DNA from 3 places in the Azospira sp. MPR-LB4 genome. Region 2 is predicted to be linked to each of the others. Evidence: predicted binding sites of a transcription regulator. Region 2 holds the regulator's gene; each other region holds the start of a gene.

Region 1 (5,906 bases), 120 kb from region 2:
CTTCTTGCTGAACCACTGGTCGAAGTGGGCGCGGATGATGGTGTAGCGGTTGTAGGGCGGCTTGTTGAAATCCTCGGAGCGGTAGTTGGTGCCGACATAGGAATTGTCGTCCAGGATCCACACCCGCTGCTCGATGAGGTGGCGCTCCAGGGGGGCGTCGTCGCGGAAGTCGGGAATGATCTTCTCGATGGCGTCCGAGTAGAGGATGGCGCCCTGCACGTTCTTCGAGCCCGGGGTTTCGCCCCGCTCGATCTGCAGCACCTTGAGGCCGCCCTTGGCCAGGGTGTAGGCGGCGGCGTTGCCGGCCATGCCGGCGCCGACCACGATCACGTCAAATTTTTCAGCCATGGTGTTCTCCTGTTAGCCGGCTTTTTTGGCTTGCGCCAGGTGGGCCTTGAAGGCTTCGGTCAGCGCCGGAAGGATGGTCATGGCGTTGCCGACGATGCCGTAGTGGGCGAAGTCGAAAATGGGGGCGTTGGCATCGGTGTTGATGGCGATGATGACGTCGGCTCCGTCCATGCCCACCCGGTGCTGGATGGCGCCGGAGATGCCGGCGGCGATGTACAGCTTGGGTCGCACCGTCTTGCCGGACTGGCCCACCTGGCGGTCCAGCTCGGCCCAGCCGGCCTGCACCACCGGACGGGAGGCGCCCACCTCGGCCCCCAGGACCTTGGCCAGGTCCCACACCAGCTGGAAGTTCTCCGGCTTCTTCAGGCCCCGGCCGCCGGAGACGATGATGTCGGCGAAGGGCAGGTTGGGCTTGTCCCGGGTGTCGTCGGCGATGAACTCCAGCACCTTGGTGACGATGGAGGTCTCGACCATGGAGAAGGGCACCGTGACGATCTCGCCGCTACGGCTGCCGTCGGCTTCCGGCATGGCCATCACCCGGGGGCGCACGGTGGCCATCTGGGGCCGGTGGCGCTGGGTCATGATGGTGCAGAGCAGGGAGCCGCCGAAGGTGGGACGGGTGGAGGCCAGGTTGCGGGTCTCGGTCTCGATCACCAGTTCGGTACAGTCGGCCACCAGGCCGGTGCCCAGGGTGGTGGCCACCGAGCCGGCCAGGTCCCGGCCCAGGGTGGAGGCGCCGAGCATGAGGATTTCCGGCTGGTAGGTGTTCACCAGATCGGTGAGGGCCTTGGTGTAGGGCTCGTTGCGGTAGTCCTTCAGCACCTCGTCCTGCATCAGGTAGCACTTGTCGGCGCCGTAGGTGAAGGCCTCGCCGCAGATGCCGGCACCGCGTTCGCCGGGGCCGCACATGACCACGCCGCACAGCTGCACGCCGAGGGCGTCGGCCAGCTTGCGGCCCTCACCCAGCAGTTCCCAGGAGACCGGATGCACTTCGCCGCGCTCGCTCTCGACGACCACCCAGACGTGCTTGTAATTGACGAAGCGGGGGTCCAGTTCGACCTTTTTCTTCGCCGGCTTTTTCGGTTGTTCGCTCATGGCTGTTGTCCTCTTCCCTGGTTAACCCGCCCGCTTGGCGATTTCCTTTTCCAGCTTGGGGTGCTGGGTGAACACCTTGGCCAGGAGGGTCACGGCCAGGTTCTTCGGATCGTTGTCCACCGTCTCCACCATCTCGGCCCGCTGGCTGCGGGGACGGGGGGCGAAGACCTTGCTCACCACGGTGGGGCTGCCCTTGAGACCGATCATCTCGGCATCGTCGATACCGGCGGCTTCCCGGTTCCACACCTTGAGGTCATAGCGGGCGGCGCGGAACAGGTCGTCCAGGTCGCCGAAGCGCATCTCGTTGGTGCCTTCAAGCATGGTGATGAGGCAGGGGGTAGCGGTCTTCAGGAGCTGCACGCCGCCCTCGGCCCGGCGCTCCACGGTGATTTCCTTCTTCTCCAGGTCCAGGTCCACGATCTTGGAGACGTAGGTGAGGAGCTGGTAGTCGAGGCGCTTGGCGATGCCGGGGCCCACCTGGGCGGTGTCGCCGTCGATGGTCTGCTTGCCGGTGAAGATCAGGTCCACCGGCATGTTGCCCATGATCTTCTTGATGGTCGTGGCCAGGGCGTAGGAGGTGGCCAGGGTGTCGGAACCGGCAAAGGCCCGGTCGGACACCAGGATGGCGTCGTCGGCGCCGTAGGAAAGGCACTTGCGCAGGGCCGCCTCGGCCATGGGCGGGCCCATGGTGACCACGGTGACGGTGCCGCGGAACCTGTCCTTGAGGCGCAGGGCCTCTTCCAGGGCGAACAGGTCGTAGGGGTTGATGATGGCCGGCACCCCCTGGCGCATGATGGTGTTGGTCACCGGATGCACCCGGATCTGGGCCGAGTCCGGCACCTGCTTGATACAGACGACACTATGCATGGCTTGCCTCTCCTAGGGAGCGGCGCAGGCTATCCACGGATACCCGCTGCACGCCCTGTTGAAACACTTTGAAAACCTTCTGCTCGATCCCGGAGGAATGAACGAAATCGGTGTAGGCCCGGGCCAGCAGCTCCCGGCACTTGATGCGGCTCAGGCCCTCGTTGAGGCCCGCCAGTCCGCCTTCCCGGGCCAGGTACTGGTTGAAGCGCTTGAGGATGTGCAGGCGCGAAACGCTGACCACGGCCGGGTCGTATTCCAGGCCGAAGTAGTCGAGGAATTCCTCGGCGGTGGAGAGCTGCTGCAGTTCGTCCATCAGGGTTTCCATAGGCTTCTCCTTGTTCAGACGACATGCAGCCGGGGGGCCGGACGGCCGCTCCCCTGCATCCCTTCCAGGTAGTAACTCATCAGTTCGCGAAAGCCCGGCGGGCGCTTGAAGGCCATGGCGTAGCTGCGCACCCGGGAGAGGATGCGGCGGGCCATGCCCTCGTCGATGTCTATCCCTAAGTCCTTGTAGGCGTGGATCACGGCGGTGGAGCCGGAATGCTTGCCCAGCACGATGCGGTGGCCCTTGCCCACTTCCGCCGGATCGAAGGCCTGGTAGTTGGCCGGGTTCTTGGCCAGGCCATCCACGTGGATGCCGGCCTCGTGGGTGAACACGTTGGCGCCGACGATGCTCTTGTTCACCGCCACCGGCCGGCCGGAAGCCTTGGCCACCAGATCGGAGATGGCCGGCAGCTGCAGGGGATCGACGCCACTGTCGATGTCGTAGAGATGCCGGAGGGCGATCACCGACTCTTCCAGGGGCGCATTGCCGGCCCGCTCGCCAAGACCGTTCACCGTGGTGTTGATGTGGGTGGCGCCGGCGGTCACCGCAGCCAGGGTGTTGGCGGTGGCCAGGCCCAGGTCGTCATGGGCGTGGATTTCGATTTCCAGGTCGCTGCGGGCCCGCAGGGCGGCGATGCGCTGGTGGGTGATGAAGGGGTCCAGCACCCCCAGGGTATCGGCAAAGCGGAAACGGCGGGCGCCGGCGGCCTGGGCCGCCTCCATGACCCGGTGCAGGAAGTCCAGGTCGGCCCGGGAGGAATCCTCGCCGCCGACGCACACCTCCAGCCCCGCCGCCCGGGCCTCGGGCACGAAGCGGCGGATGGAATCGAGCACCCAGCGGTGGTCCTTGTTCAGCTTGTGGCGGATCTGCTGGTCGGAAACGGGAATGGAGAGATTGACGATGTGGGCATTGCAGCGCCGCGTCACCTCCAGGTCGGCGGCGCACATGCGGCCCCACACCATGAGCCGGCTGGACAGCCCAAGGCCGGCGATGGCCCGGATCACTTCCTGCTCCTGCTCGCCCATGGCGGGAATGCCCACCTCCATCTCCGGCACCCCGGCCGCCGCCAGGGCCTGGGCAATGGCCAGTTTCTCCGCGGCGGTGAACGCCACCCCGGCGGTCTGTTCGCCGTCGCGCAGGGTGGTGTCGTTGATGGTGATGGTTGTCATGGCATGGCCTCTTGCCGGGGTATCAGCAATAAGGGTGCCAGGGCCGGATTTTTTAAAACAAGCTATTTAAATCATGCGGTTGCTGATTTCAGACAGGGCCCGCAGCGGGGGGAGAGGAATGCGACATTTGTAGGTTTTCGGACAGGGGAAGAGGCCCCTGCCCTGGCCCGAAAACCTGCCGGCCCGGTAGGCCGCTCCCGGACTCGACGGACTAGGGCAACACCAGGGCCAGGGCCAGGGGCAGGAACAGGAGGGCGGCCAGGTTGCCGAGCAGGACGATGGAGGCCACCTGGTCCGGCTCCTGGCGATAGCGTTCGGCGAAGACGTAGTTGAGCACGGCCGGCGGCAGGGCGCCGAAGATCACCAGCAGGGCTTTCTGCTGCCCTTCCAGGCCCAAGGCCAGGGCGGTGGCGTAGGCCAGCAGCAGGCCCACCAGGGGCCGGGCCAGGGCGCCCCACAGGCCGACCCGCACCGCCGACAGGCTGGAGCCGGCCAGGCGCACGCCGAGGGAAAAGAGCAGCAGGGGAATGGAGACGTCGCCCAGCATCTTGATGGCCAGCTTCAGGGGCGGCCAGATGGGAATGTGCAGCAGGCTCACCGCCAGGCCGGCCAGACTGGCCAGCACCACGGGAATGCGCCACAGATTGGCCAGGCGGGTGTGGTGGTCGAGCAGCCAGGCGCCGAAGGAGAAGTGCAGCAGGTTGGAGACCATGAACAGCACCACCATGGGAGCCAGGGCTCCGTCGCCGAAGGCCAGCACCGCCAGGGGCAAACCCAGGTTGCCGCAGTTGTTGAACATCATGGGCGGCACGAAGGTCTTGGGGGCGCTGCCCAGCAGACGGGCCAGGCCCCAGCCGGCGAGGCCGGAGCCGACCACGCCCACCACGGCGCCTACGGCCAGCCCCCAGTTGGCGGCCAGGTCGAAGGATTTGTCGGCCATGGCGGCGAAGACCAGGGCCGGCACGAACACTTCCATGTTGAGCTGGTTGGCGAAGGCCATGTCCGGCTGCTTCTTGCGGCCGTAGAGCCAGCCGAAGAAGACGATGGCGAAGAGGGGAAAGACGATGGCGACGATGCGCAGCAGCATGCCGGCTCCAGGGCGGGGTTCCGGGAGAGTGTAACGGCGGCCCGGGCGGGGCGGCCATCAGGGTTGCCCCTAGTTGGGGACGTCGGGGCGGCCTGCCGCCGCCCCGCTTCTTACAGCACGTAGCGGGAGAGGTCCTCGTCCCGGGACAGTTCGCCCAGGCGGGCATCCACGTAGGCGCCGTCCACGGTGAGGGTCTCGGCGCCGGACTTGCCGGCGGTGAAGGAGACTTCCTCCAGCAGCTTTTCCATGACCGTGTACAGGCGGCGAGCGCCGATGTTCTCGGTCTTTTCATTGACCGAGTAGGCGATCTCCGCCAAGCGCTTGATGCCGTCGGCGGTGAATTCCAGCTTCAGGCCCTCGGTGCCGAGCAGGGCCTGGTACTGGCGCGTCAGGCAGGCGTCGGTCTGGGTCAGGATCTGCTCGAAATCGGAGACGGAGAGGGAATCCAGTTCCACCCGGATGGGCAGGCGGCCCTGCAGCTCGGGGATCAGGTCCGACGGCTTGGCCAGGTGGAAGGCGCCGCTGGCGATGAAGAGGATGTGGTCCGTCTTGACCATGCCGTACTTGGTGGACACGGTGGTGCCTTCCACCAGGGGCAAGAGGTCCCGCTGCACGCCCTGGCGGGAGACGTCGGCGCCATGGGCATCGGAGCGGGAGGCGATCTTGTCGATCTCGTCGAGGAAGACGATGCCGTTCTGCTCCACGTTCTTCAGGGCTTCCAGCTTCACTTCCTCGTCATTGACCAGCTTGGCCGCCTCTTCCTCCACCAGCAGTTTCATGGCTTCGGGAATTTTCAGCTTGCGCGACTTCTTGCGGGCCGTGCCCATGCTCTGGAACATGCCCTGGATCTGGCTGGTCAGCTCCTCCATGCCCGGCGGCGCAAAAATCTCCGCCTGCATGCCGGGGGCCGCCACCTCGATGTCGATTTCCTTGTCGTCCAGTTCGCCCTCCCGCAGCTTCTTGCGGAATTTCTGGCGAGTGGTGGAATCCTCGCTGCTGCCCTGGTTCTCGTTGA
Region 2 (5,906 bases):
ATGCTGGGGATAACACGTAGTCCGGGTAACTTGGCGTAGGCCGGAGGGTTTGTGCCATAATCAGCCGCTTGATTTTGGGGAATTCAGTCATGGACGACAACAAGGCCAAAGCACTAACCGCCGCACTGGCGCAGATTGAAAAGCAGTTCGGCAAGGGCGCCATCATGAAGATGGGCGAGACCGAAGTGGACAAGGGCGTGGACGTGGTGTCCACCGGCTCCCTGGGCCTGGACGTGGCCCTCGGCGTGGGCGGCCTGCCCCGGGGCCGGGTGGTGGAAATCTACGGTCCGGAATCCTCCGGCAAGACCACCCTGACCCTGCAGGTCGTCGCCGAGATGCAGAAGCTGGGCGGCACCGCCGCCTTCATCGACGCGGAACACGCCCTCGATCCCCAGTACGCCCAGAAGCTGGGCGTGAACATCGGCGAGCTGCTCATCTCCCAGCCGGACAACGGCGAACAGGCCCTGGAAATCGCCGACATGCTGGTGCGTTCCGGCGGTGTGGACGTGATCGTGGTGGACTCCGTGGCCGCCCTCACCCCCAAGGCCGAAATCGAAGGCGAGATGGGCGATTCCATGATGGGCCTGCACGCCCGCCTGATGAGCCAGGCCCTGCGCAAGCTCACCGCCAACATCAAGAAGACCAATACCCTGGTCATCTTCATCAACCAGATCCGCATGAAGATCGGGGTGATGTTCGGTTCCCCGGAAACCACCACCGGCGGCAACGCGCTCAAGTTCTACGCCTCCGTGCGCCTGGATATCCGCCGTATCGGCGGCATCAAGAAGGGTGACGAGGTGATCGGCAACGAAACCCGCGTCAAGGTGGTGAAGAACAAGGTCTCCCCGCCCTTCCGCGAAGCCCTGTTCGACATCCTCTACGGCGAAGGCATCTCCCGCGAGGGCGAGATCATCGAACTGGGGGTGGCCAACAAGCTGATCGAGAAGTCCGGCGCCTGGTATTCCTACAAGGGCGAGAAAATCGGCCAGGGCAAGGACAACTCCCGGGAATTCCTCAAGGCCAACCCGGCCATTGCCCAGGAAATCGAAGGCAAGATCCGGGAAGCCCTGGGCGTGGCCAACCCCGCCCCGGCGGCCGCTGCCGGGGAATGACCCCGAGCCTGCGCCAGCGGGCCCTGGGGCTGCTGGCGCGGCGGGAGTACAGCCGGGCCGAACTGGCCCGCAAGCTGGCGCCCCACGCAGAATCCGAGGCTGAGCTGGAGGCCCTGCTGGACGACCTGGCGGCCCGCCGCCAGCTTTCCGATGCCCGCTATGCCAGTGAAAGGGTCGCCATCCGCGCCCGCCGCTACGGCGATGCCCGGCTGGCCCAGGAACTGCGGCAGAAGGGCGTGGCCGAGGAAACCGTCGCCGCGGCCCTGGCCCAGGGCGGCAGCGAGCTGGAACGGGCGCGCCAGGTGTGGCAGAAGAAATTCGCCGCCCTGCCCGCCGATCTGGCCGAGCGGGCCAAACAGACCCGCTTCCTCCTCAGCCGCGGCTTTGCCGCCGCCACCGTCCGCCAGGTGCTGCAGGGCGGCTGGGACGACGAGTCCGGCAGCGACTGGTAGAACCCCCGGGCGACACCTCTGGCACAATGCCTTTACGCCCCCGCATTCATAGAATCCGATAGCCCATGTCCGAGCAGAACCCCGACCTCATCGCCAAGCTTTCCGCCAACAACCTGAAAAAGCGCTACAAGTCCCGCACCGTGGTGCATGACGTGTCCTTCGAGGTGGGCAGCGGTGAGGTGGTGGGCCTGCTGGGCCCCAACGGTGCCGGCAAGACCACCTGTTTCTACATGATCGTCGGCCTGGTGCCCTCCGACGGCGGCTCCATCCAGCTGCAGAATCAGGAAGTGACCCACTTCCCCATCCACAAGCGGGCCCATCTGGGCATTTCCTACCTGCCCCAGGAGGCTTCCGTCTTCCGCAAGCTCAACGTGGAGGAGAACATCCGCGCCGTGCTGGAACTGCAGAAGCTGCCCAAGCACGAGATCGACCTGCGCCTGGAGGAACTGCTGGAAGAGCTGCACATCGGCCACATCCGCGCTTCCAATGCCGCCGCCCTGTCCGGTGGCGAGCGCCGCCGGGTGGAAATCGCCCGGGCCCTGGCCACCTCTCCCCGTTTCATCCTGCTGGATGAGCCCTTCGCCGGCGTGGACCCCATCGCCGTGCTGGAAATCCAGAAGATCATCCGTTTCCTCAAGGACCGCAGCATCGGCGTGCTCATCACCGACCACAACGTGCGTGAGACCCTGGGCATCTGCGACCGGGCCTACATCATCAATGAGGGCCGGGTGCTGGCGTCTGGCCGCCCGGATGAGATCGTTTATAATGAAGACGTCCGAAAAGTATATCTGGGCGAGAGCTTCCGTCTCTGACGAGCCCAGTCTCCGAGTCTTTCCCTCAACCCGCTCATTGCCGCCGGCCCCTTCGGCCCCGGGTCCATGAAACCAACCCTCCAACTCAAACTCTCGCAGCACCTGGCCCTGACGCCACAGCTGCAGCAGTCCATCCGGCTGCTGCAACTGTCGACGCTCGAGCTGGAGCAAGAGTTGGAGAAGTATCTGCTGGAAAACCCCCTGCTGGAGCGGGAGGACGAGAACTACGAGCCCTCCTACAGCGGGAGCGAAGGCGAATACGCCGGCAGTACGGCCGAGGCCGCTGCCGAAGGCCCGCGGGAAGGCGATAGCGGCGAATCCGGTGAAGGCGCCGACAGTCATGGCCCCGAAGAAGTCCGGGACGACAGCCGGGACAGCCTGGGCGAAGGCGAGGACTGGTTTGCCGAAGGCAGCTACCCTTCCGCCTCCCGCGACGAAGACGAGGATTCCGACTTCCAGGAAGTGCAGGCCGCCAACACCTCCCTGCGCGACCACCTCAACTGGCAGCTGGGCCTGATGCAGCTCTCCGAGCGGGACCGGCAGCTGGTCAGCTTCCTCATCGAGGCGCTGGACGAGGACGGCTACCTGACCCAGCCCCTGGAGGAGCTGCAGGAAGCCCTGCCGGAAGAGCTGGAAATCGACCTGGACGACCTGCAGATCGCCCTGCGCCACCTGCAGCACCTGGACCCGACCGGTGTCGGCGCCCGTACTCCGGGCGAATGCCTGGCCCTGCAGCTGGAAGCCCTGCCGGCCGACGAGGTGCGGGACCAGGCCTTGAAGCTGGTGCGCCATCATCTGGAACTGCTGGCCGGCCGGGACTTCACCAAGCTGAAGAAGCTGCTGGGCTGCGACGACGAGCGCCTGCGCGCCGTCACCAACCTGGTGAAGAGCCTCAACCCCCGGCCCGGCGCCCAGTACGCGCCCCTGGATGCCCGCTACATCACCCCGGACGTGGTGGTGAAGAAGGTGCGCAACCAGTGGACCGCCAGCATCAATCCGGACGCCTACCCGCGCCTACGCATCAACCGGCTCTACGCCGAGATCCTCTCCAAGCAGCGCGGCTCCAGCCTCTCCGGCCAGCTGCAGGAGGCCCGCTGGCTGATCAAGAACGTGCAGCAGCGTTTCGACACCATCCTGCGCGTGTCCCAGGCCATCCTGGACCGCCAGCGCCAGTTCTTCGAACACGGCGAGGTGGCCATGCGTCCCCTGGTGCTGCGGGAAATCGCCGAAACCCTGGGCCTGCACGAATCCACCGTCTCCCGGGTGACCACCCAGAAGTACATGGCCACCCCCCGGGGCATTTTCGAACTCAAGTATTTCTTCGGCAGCCATGTGGCCACGGATACGGGGGGCGCCTGTTCGGCCACCGCCATCCGGGCCCTGATCAAGCAGCTGGTGGCGGCCGAAGACCCCAGAAAACCCCTTTCGGACAGTCAAATATCCGAAATTCTTGGCCAACAAGGCATTGTTGTGGCGCGTCGAACCATTGCAAAATACAGAGAAGCGCTCAACATTTCGCCGGCCAACCTACGCAAGTCCATCTAAAAAAGGAGCGAGCCATGAACCTGCACATCACCGGACATCACCTGGAAGTCACCCCGGCGATCCGCGACTACGTCACTGCCAAGCTGGAGCGGGTTACGCGTCACTTCGACAGCGTCATCGACGTCAACGTCATCCTCACCGTGGAAAAGCTGAAGCAGAAGGCTGAAGTCACCGTGCGCGTGCCCGGCAAGGACATCCACGTGGATGCCGAGGATGCCGACCTGTATGCCGCCGTGGACACCCTGATCGACAAGCTGGACCGCCAGGTGCAGAAGTACAAGCAGAAGGCCCAGGATCACCACCGCGACACCATCAAGAATCACATCGAAGAGTGATCTGATTCCCTCTCCGGGACTGGGACGAAAGGCATAGGCGGCGGGGTCGTTTTCCGTTATGATCCCGCCACTTTTCGCCAGGTATCCTGCCTGAATCCCAGTCTCCAACCGGCCCTGCCGCCGCCATCCCGCTGTTCGGGGAAGGTTCCCGCCCCATGGATCTGATCGCCAAACTCCTCCCTCCCGCCCACATCCTGCTGGACCTCGAAGCCAGCAGCAAGAAGCGGGCATTCGAGCAGGCCGGACTGCTGTTCGAGAACAACCTGGGCATCGCCCGGGCCACGGTTTTCGACAGCCTCTTCGCCCGGGAAAAACTCGGTTCCACCGGCCTGGGCCAGGGGGTTGCCATTCCCCACGGCCGCATCAAGGGGCTCAAGGAAGCCGCCGGCGCCTTCATGCGCCTGTCCGCCCCGGTGCCTTTCGATTCCCCCGACGGCAAGCCCGTCGGCCTGATGTTCGTGCTGCTGGTGCCGGAACAGGCCACCGAGCAGCATCTGCAGATTCTTTCCGAGCTGGCCCAGCGTTTCTCCGACCGGGCCTTCCGCGAGGCCCTGGGCGCCTGCGACAACACCGACGACGCCCACCGCCTGTTCACCGACTGGGGGAACCATGCGGCAAATCTCCATCAGCCAGCTGTTTGAGGACCACCAGGACAAGCTGTCCCTGACCTGGGTCGCGGCCCAGGGTGCCGAACGCTCCATCGAGATCCGGGAGCGGGGCAACTACGGCGCCGACGTGGTCGGCCACCTCAACCTGATCCACCCGGAACGCCTGCAGGTCATCGGCGCCGCCGAGTACCAGTGGCTGAGCCGGGTCAATCCTGAGCGCCTCAAGGCGCAGATGAACGAAATCTTCGCCGCCCAGCCTCCTGCCGTCATCGTCGCCGAGGGCCTGGAAGTGCTGCCGGCCGTGCTGGAGGGCTGCGAGAGCACCGGCACTCCCCTGTTCACCACCGCCAAACCCTGCTCGGCCGTGATCGACCTGCTGCGCATCTACCTCTCCCGCCGCCTGGCGGACACGGTGTCGGTGCATGGCGTCTTCATGGACGTGCTGGGCATGGGCGTCCTCATCACCGGCGATTCCGGCGTCGGCAAGTCTGAACTGGCCCTGGAACTGATTTCCCGGGGCCACGGCCTGGTCGCCGACGACGTGGTGGAACTGGCTCGCATCGCCCCCGCCACCATCGAGGGCCGTTGCCCGGGCATGCTGCGGGACTTCCTCGAAGTGCGGGGCCTGGGCCTGCTAAACATCCGCACCATCTTCGGCGAGACCGCCTCCCGGCGGAAAATGAAGCTCAAGCTGATCGTGCACCTGCAGAAGCCGGTGGCCGGGGTGGATGCGCCGCGCCTGCCCCTGGATGCCCAGACCCAGGAGATCCTCGGCGTGGCCGTGCGCAAGGTGGTCATTCCGGTGGCCGCCGGGCGCAACCTGGCGGTGCTGCTGGAGGCGGCGGTGCGCAACAGCATCCTGCAGCTGCGCGGCATCGACAACATGCAGGAATTCATCACCCGGCAGCAGAAGCTGCTGCTTGACGACGATATTTGACGAACGCATAGTGGTGATCCCTGCCTGACCACTGACGGAGACACCATGAAAAAGATGCTGCTTGCCCTGTGTTCCCTGGCCTGTATCGGCCTGGCTCCCATTGCC
Region 3 (5,906 bases), 1.2 Mb from region 2:
CCTCCATTCCGGCGGTGATCGAAGCCCTGGCCTGGAAGAATCCCAACGGTTGCGAGAAGTGCCGCCCGGCCCTCAACTACTACCTCATCTCCACCTTCCCCCACGAGGCCATGGACGATCCGCAAAGCCGCTTCATCAACGAGCGGGCCCACGCCAACATCCAGAAGGACGGCACCTATTCGGTGGTGCCGCGCATGTGGGGCGGCGTCACCACGCCCAACGAACTGCGGGCCATCGCCGACGTGGCGGACAAGTACCAGGTGCCCATGGTCAAGGTCACCGGCGGCCAGCGCATCGACCTCCTGGGGGTGAAGAAGGAGGACCTGCCTCACATGTGGGCCGACCTGGCCCAGGCCGGCATGGTCTCCGGCCACGCCTACGGCAAGTCCATCCGCACCGTGAAGACCTGCGTCGGCAGCCAGTTCTGCCGCTTCGGCACCCAGGACTCCACCGGCATGGGCATCGAGCTGGAGAAGATGCTGTTCGACATGTGGAGCCCCCACAAGGTGAAGCTGGCCGTCTCCGGCTGCCCGCGCAACTGCGCCGAATCCGGCATCAAGGACGTGGGCATCATCGCCGTCGATTCGGGCTGGGAAATCCACGTCGCCGGCAACGGCGGCATCAAGACCGAGGCGGCCCAGTTCCTGTGCAAGGTGGCCACCGCCGAAGAGGTCAAGGAATACTCCGGCGCCTTCCTCCAGCTCTACCGGGAGGAGGGCTTCTACCTGGAGCGCACCGTGCATTACGTGCAGCGGGTGGGCCTGGACCACGTCAAGCGCCTGGTGGTGGAGGACGAGGACAACCGCAAGGCCCTGCACGCCCGCCTGCTCGATTCCCTCAAGGATGCCGCCGATCCCTGGGCCGAGCACCAGGAAGCCCCGGCCCGGCGTGAATTCGAGCCCCTGGCCTTCTAAGCCGGCAGGCCGGCACGATTCTCTCGGTGTTCTCTGTGCCCTCTGTGGCAAAACGGTTTTAAGGAACGAAAAATGAGCCAATGGAAAAACCTCTGCGCCCTGGAAGACATCCCCCTGCTGGGTTCCCGGGTGGTGCAGCACCCGGGCGGCGATATTGCCGTGTTCCGCACCGACGGCGATGCCGTCTTCGCTCTCCACGACAAGTGCCCCCACAAGGGCGGGCCCCTCTCCCAGGGCATCGTGCACGGCCAGCGGGTGACCTGCCCCCTGCACAGCTGGAACATCGAGCTGGCCAGCGGCGAGGCGGTGGCGCCGGACCAGGGCTGTACCGCCCGCTTCCAGGTGAAGGTGGAAGACGGCCGGGTCTGGCTCCAGGCCTGACAGGGAAACGGCCATGCCCGGAGAGGCAGAAGGGACGGGCCTGACGGCCATGCCATGGCGGAGAAGTCCGTCCCTGCTGCCTCCTGGCGATGGCATGGAACCAATGGCCGTTCCGGCGGCCGAAGCAGGGGACGTCGCGGCCTTTGCCGGCTGCGGCAAAAGGCGATATCGATCAATTCCCTCGCCCCTTGCCTTCACCCATAATCCAGACATGATCCAAACTGCCCTCATCCTTTTCGGCCACGGCGCCCGGGACCCCCAGTGGGCCGAGCCCATGCAGCGCGTGCAGCGCGCCATCCAGGCGCGGGAGCCCCAGCGCCGCGTCGCCCTGGCCTTCCTCGAATTCATGGAACCGACCCTGGAACAGTGCGTCGCCCAGCTGGCCGACGAGGGCGTCACCAGCATCCGCCTGGCGCCCATGTTCATGGCCCAGAGCGGCCACCTGAAGCGGGACCTGCCCCTGCAGGTGGAAGCCGCGGCACGGCAGCATCCCCAGCTCAGCATCCACATCGCCGGCGCCATCGGCGAAGCCCCGGGCGTGATCGACGCCATGGCCGAGCACATCCTCGCCCTCGACTAGGCCTTTTCAGGAATCCTCCGACCCATGCTGCGCGTTCTCGTCATCGATGAATCCCAGAGCCGGGCCGCCGACATCTGCGCCGGCCTGGTCAAGGCCGGCCACCAGGTGGCGGCCGTGCTGGCCTCGTCCCTGGACCTGGCGGGAAGGGTGGAGGAACTGAAGCCCGACGTCATCCTCATCGAAACCGACAGCCCCAGCCGGGACACCCTGGAACACCTTTCCGCCATGAACCGGGACATGCCCCGGCCGGTGATCATCTTCGCCAACGACGACGATTCGGGCCTGATCCGGGAGGCCATGAAGGCCGGCGTCTCCTCCTACGTGGTGGATGGCCTGGACCCGGCCCGCATCAAGCCCATCGTCGAGGTGGCCCGGGCCCGCTTCGAGGAAACCCTGGCCCTGCGCCGGGAACTGGCGGAAACCACGCAGAAGCTGTCCGACCGCAAGATCATCGAGCGGGCCAAGGGCCTGCTCATGAAGACCCGCAAGATGGAAGAGGAAGAGGCCTACCACGCCCTGCGCCGCCTGGCCATGGACCGGGGCCAGAGCATCTCCCGGGTCTCCCGGGACGTCATCGAGATGGCCAAGGTCCTGCTCTGAAGGCCGGGCCGCCGGCCCATCCCTGGCTTTGACCCGGGTGATGCTGGGTTTGATTTGCATCCTGGCCCCGGTTCCCCGTCCGGCGCCATACTGTCTCCCATCACCCTTTCCGGGAGTCCGCCATGAAACGCCATCCCGCCCTGTTGCAGTTGTCCCGCGAACACCACACCGCCCTCAAGCTGTCCCTGGATTGCCGCAAGGCCGTGCTGGCGGCCGACCAGGCGGCCATGAACGCCCTGGCGGGCCAGATGTCGAGCCTCTTCGCCGCCGAGCTGGAACCCCACTTCCAGCGCGAGGAAGAGGAATTGCTGCCCTGGCTGGAAGCCGCCGGCGAGCACCAGCTGGTGGCCCGCACCCTGGCCGAGCACGCCCAGCTGCGGGGCCTGGCCGAGCGCATCGGCCGGGGCGACCGGGGCGCCCTGGAAGCCTTCGCCACAGCCCTGAGCGATCACGTGCGTTTCGAGGAACGGGAGTTGTTCGAGAAGGCCCAGGAATATCCGGCCTTCGCCGTCGGCTGAGGTTGTGCCGGGACGCGGCCCCGGCAGGGGCGATGGCGCCCTGGTCTAGTGGATCAGGACCAGGGCCAGGATGACGGTCCACGCCGGCAGGGCGCAGACCATGATGACGCCGCAGAAGAGGGTGGCCAGGCAGTCGTCCTCCACCGCCAGCAGGCGGCGGATGCAGCGGTACATGGCGTAGCTGGAAAGGGCCAGGGCGACCATGCCGGTGATGAGGATGAAAATCAGGCTGGGCACGGCCAGGGCCAGGGAGGCCAGCCATAGGGGAATGGTGCTGAGGGTCACCACCAGGAAGGCCTGGCGCCGGTTCATCGGCACCTGGAAGAAGCGCCCGGCCAGGTGGGCGACGCCCGCCAGCAGGGGCACCATCAGCAGTTCCCAGGCCAGGATGAGCAGCAGGCGTTCCCAGCTGGGGGCAATGAAGCCGGCGATGATGCGGTTGCCGTAGGCGTTGCCGGCGAAGTTGGCCATCACCGGCAGCAGCAGGGAGAGGGGCAGGGCGATGAGGAGAAAACTGACGGCGGCGGAGGGCAGATGCTCCACGTCGTCCCAAAGGATGTCGTGGTTTTCCTGCGTGCCTGCACTGCCCATCATCCAGCCCGACAGTAAACGCGGGGCTTCCATGGGCTGTTGCTGGATATCCATGTTTCCCTCCCGCTCCCGATACGTGCGGGAGCATTATTTTGTGTTGCATGCCATCAACAACCCGATAATCATAAGAACATCGGATGCCAGTGTCTTTAGGCGTTTGGTCATAGATGGGGTCGGCGCTTTCGCCGTTCCCCTTTCCTCTCCCGCCGTCGCTCCCCATTCCGCTGTCCTTCCTCCGCTGTCGCTGCAACCGCCGGCCCGGGTTCCCCCTTCTTGTGCGGCGGTCACGCCATGGCGCACCGCAGCAGTGCGCTCCGGTGCCGCGGATGGATTTTTTCAGGGTGGTGGGAATGTGGCTATCTATATGAAGTAACGGTGAATTCCAGATATTTTTGCTGCCTGGCACGGTGGTTGCTGAACTAGGTCGTAAGTCGGACCAATGGCGGTTCGAGCAACGCCGGGCAGCGCAGTGAAGCCCTGACCGGCAAACGGACAAAGGCGTCCATCCGCGTGTTCTCTCTCCTCTCACGCGGGTGTGACGCCTTTTCTTTTTTCTGAGGTCAAGGAGCATGGAATGTCCAAGCAAAAGCAATTCGAGGCACCCGATGCCGTGGCGGCGGAACGCCGCGAGTTCGTCAAATCCGCCGGCCTCCTGGGCTTGGGAGCAGCGCTCATGGGCCTGACTCCCGGTCTGCGTGCCGCCGCCTTTGCCGCCGGTTCCGACGCACCGGAAAAGACCGAGGTGAAGATCGGCTTCATTCCCCTGACCGACTGCGCCTCCGTGGTCATGGCCGCGGCCAAGGGCTTCGACAAGAAGTATGGCATCAAGATCGTGCCCACCAAGGAGGCCTCCTGGGCCGCCGTGCGCGACAAGCTGGTGAATGGGGAACTGGATGCGGCCCACGTGCTGTACGGCCTCATCTACGGCGTGCACCTGGGCATCGGCGGGCCGAAGAAGGACATGGCCAGCCTCATGACCCTCAACAACAACGGCCAGGGCATCACCCTCTCCAGCCAGCTGAAGGACAAGGGCGTCACCGACGGCGCCGCCCTGAAGAAGCTGATCAGCAGCGAGAAGCGGGAATTCACCTTTGCCCAGACCTTCCCCACGGGCACCCATGCCATGTGGCTCTACTACTGGCTGGCGGCCCACGACATCAACCCCATGAAGGACGTCAAGACCATCACCGTGCCGCCCCCCCAGATGGTGGCCAACATGCGGGTGGGCAATATGGACGGCTACTGTGTCGGCGAGCCCTGGAACGCCCGGGCCATCATCGACAAGGTGGGCTTCACCGCCGCCACCACCCAGGACATCTGGACCGACCATCCGGAAAAGGTGCTGGGCACCACCGCCGACTGGGCGGCCAAGCACCCGAAGACCGCCGTGGCCGTCACCGCCGCCATCCTGGAGGCTTCCCGCTGGATCGACGCCTCCCTGGCCAATCGCCGGGAGACGGCCGAGACCATCGCCGCCAAGGCCTACGTCAATACGGATGTGGACGTGATCCTGGACCGCATGCTGGGCCGCTACAGCAACGGCATCGGCAAGACCTGGGACGACAAGAACCACATGAAGTTCTTCAACGACGGCCAGGTAAATTTCCCCTACCTCTCCGACGGCATGTGGTTCCTCACCCAGCACCGCCGCTGGGGCCTGCTCAAGGACGATCCGGACTACCTGGGCGTGGCCAAGGCCATCAACCAGGTGGGCCTGTACCGCCAGGCGGCGGAGAAGGCCGGGGTGGCCGTGCCCAAGAGCGACCTGCGTTCCTCCAAGCTGATCGACGGCGTGGTGTGGGACGGCAAGGACCCGAAGAAATACGCCGCCAGTTTCAAGGTGCGCGCCTAAAAGCAACCGGCGGCCGTCCCGGCGGGGCCGGGGGCCGCCTCCATCCGTGCATGGGGGAATGATCATGACGACGATGACTTTGATTCAGGGCAACACCGCGCTGGCGGCCAGCCCGACGAACGATGCAACAGACCAGGGAGCAGCCGCCATGGCCATGAATGACAGCAGTGTGGGGAGCGGCCCGGCCGCCTCCGTGACGGCGGCCCCGGTGCCGCCATCGGCGCAGGAGCCGGCCCGGGCTGCCGCCGGCCGGCGCAGCAACGAGGCCCTGGTGGGTGTGCTCAAGGTGGTGCTGCCGCCCCTGATCGGCCTGGCCGTCTTCGTCGGCCTCTGGTACCTGGTCTCCATGACCAGCCCCCAGCTGCCCGGGCCGGCCAAGACCTGGGCCTCGGCGGTGCAGCTCTTTGCCGATCCCTTCTACCAGAACGGTCCCAACGACATGGGTATCGGCTGGAACATCCTCAACTCCC

The links. The regulator sigma-54, encoded in region 2, starts transcription at its own class of promoters, with help from an activator protein. The targets are predictions, from matches to a motif close to TGGCACGCTTNCTGCTNA.
Region 1: nifV (homocitrate synthase) is a predicted target of sigma-54. The motif match lies at 3,827-3,844, and genes of this name have one in related genera.
Region 3: AC3QLZ_RS16030 (CmpA/NrtA family ABC transporter substrate-binding protein) is a predicted target of sigma-54. The motif match lies at 3,985-4,002, and genes of this name have one in related genera.

Annotation. Positions count from the first base shown of each region.
Region 1 is NZ_CM179521.1:2,069,187-2,075,092, forward strand. It holds gene AC3QLZ_RS09745 (FAD-dependent oxidoreductase) at 1-348, opposite strand, end outside; gene AC3QLZ_RS09750 (electron transfer flavoprotein subunit alpha/FixB family protein) at 361-1,443, opposite strand; gene AC3QLZ_RS09755 (electron transfer flavoprotein subunit beta/FixA family protein) at 1,465-2,310, opposite strand; gene nifW (nitrogenase stabilizing/protective protein NifW) at 2,303-2,635, opposite strand; gene nifV (homocitrate synthase) at 2,650-3,804, opposite strand; gene AC3QLZ_RS09770 (AEC family transporter) at 4,016-4,891, opposite strand; gene hslU (ATP-dependent protease ATPase subunit HslU) at 5,002-5,906, opposite strand, start outside.
Region 2 is NZ_CM179521.1:2,193,139-2,199,044, reverse strand. It holds gene recA (recombinase RecA) at 90-1,112, shown strand; gene recX (recombination regulator RecX) at 1,109-1,564, shown strand; gene lptB (LPS export ABC transporter ATP-binding protein) at 1,630-2,376, shown strand; gene AC3QLZ_RS10400 (RNA polymerase factor sigma-54) at 2,443-3,921, shown strand; gene hpf (ribosome hibernation-promoting factor, HPF/YfiA family) at 3,936-4,256, shown strand; gene ptsN (PTS IIA-like nitrogen regulatory protein PtsN) at 4,412-4,897, shown strand; gene hprK (HPr(Ser) kinase/phosphatase) at 4,866-5,801, shown strand; gene AC3QLZ_RS10380 (PsiF family protein) at 5,847-5,906, shown strand, end outside.
Region 3 is NZ_CM179521.1:3,424,298-3,430,203, forward strand. It holds gene nirB (nitrite reductase large subunit NirB) at 1-914, shown strand, start outside; gene nirD (nitrite reductase small subunit NirD) at 987-1,295, shown strand; gene AC3QLZ_RS16010 (sirohydrochlorin chelatase) at 1,507-1,875, shown strand; gene AC3QLZ_RS16015 (ANTAR domain-containing response regulator) at 1,900-2,475, shown strand; gene AC3QLZ_RS16020 (hemerythrin domain-containing protein) at 2,598-2,993, shown strand; gene AC3QLZ_RS16025 (YIP1 family protein) at 3,039-3,638, opposite strand; gene AC3QLZ_RS16030 (CmpA/NrtA family ABC transporter substrate-binding protein) at 4,159-5,436, shown strand; gene ntrB (nitrate ABC transporter permease) at 5,585-5,906, shown strand, end outside.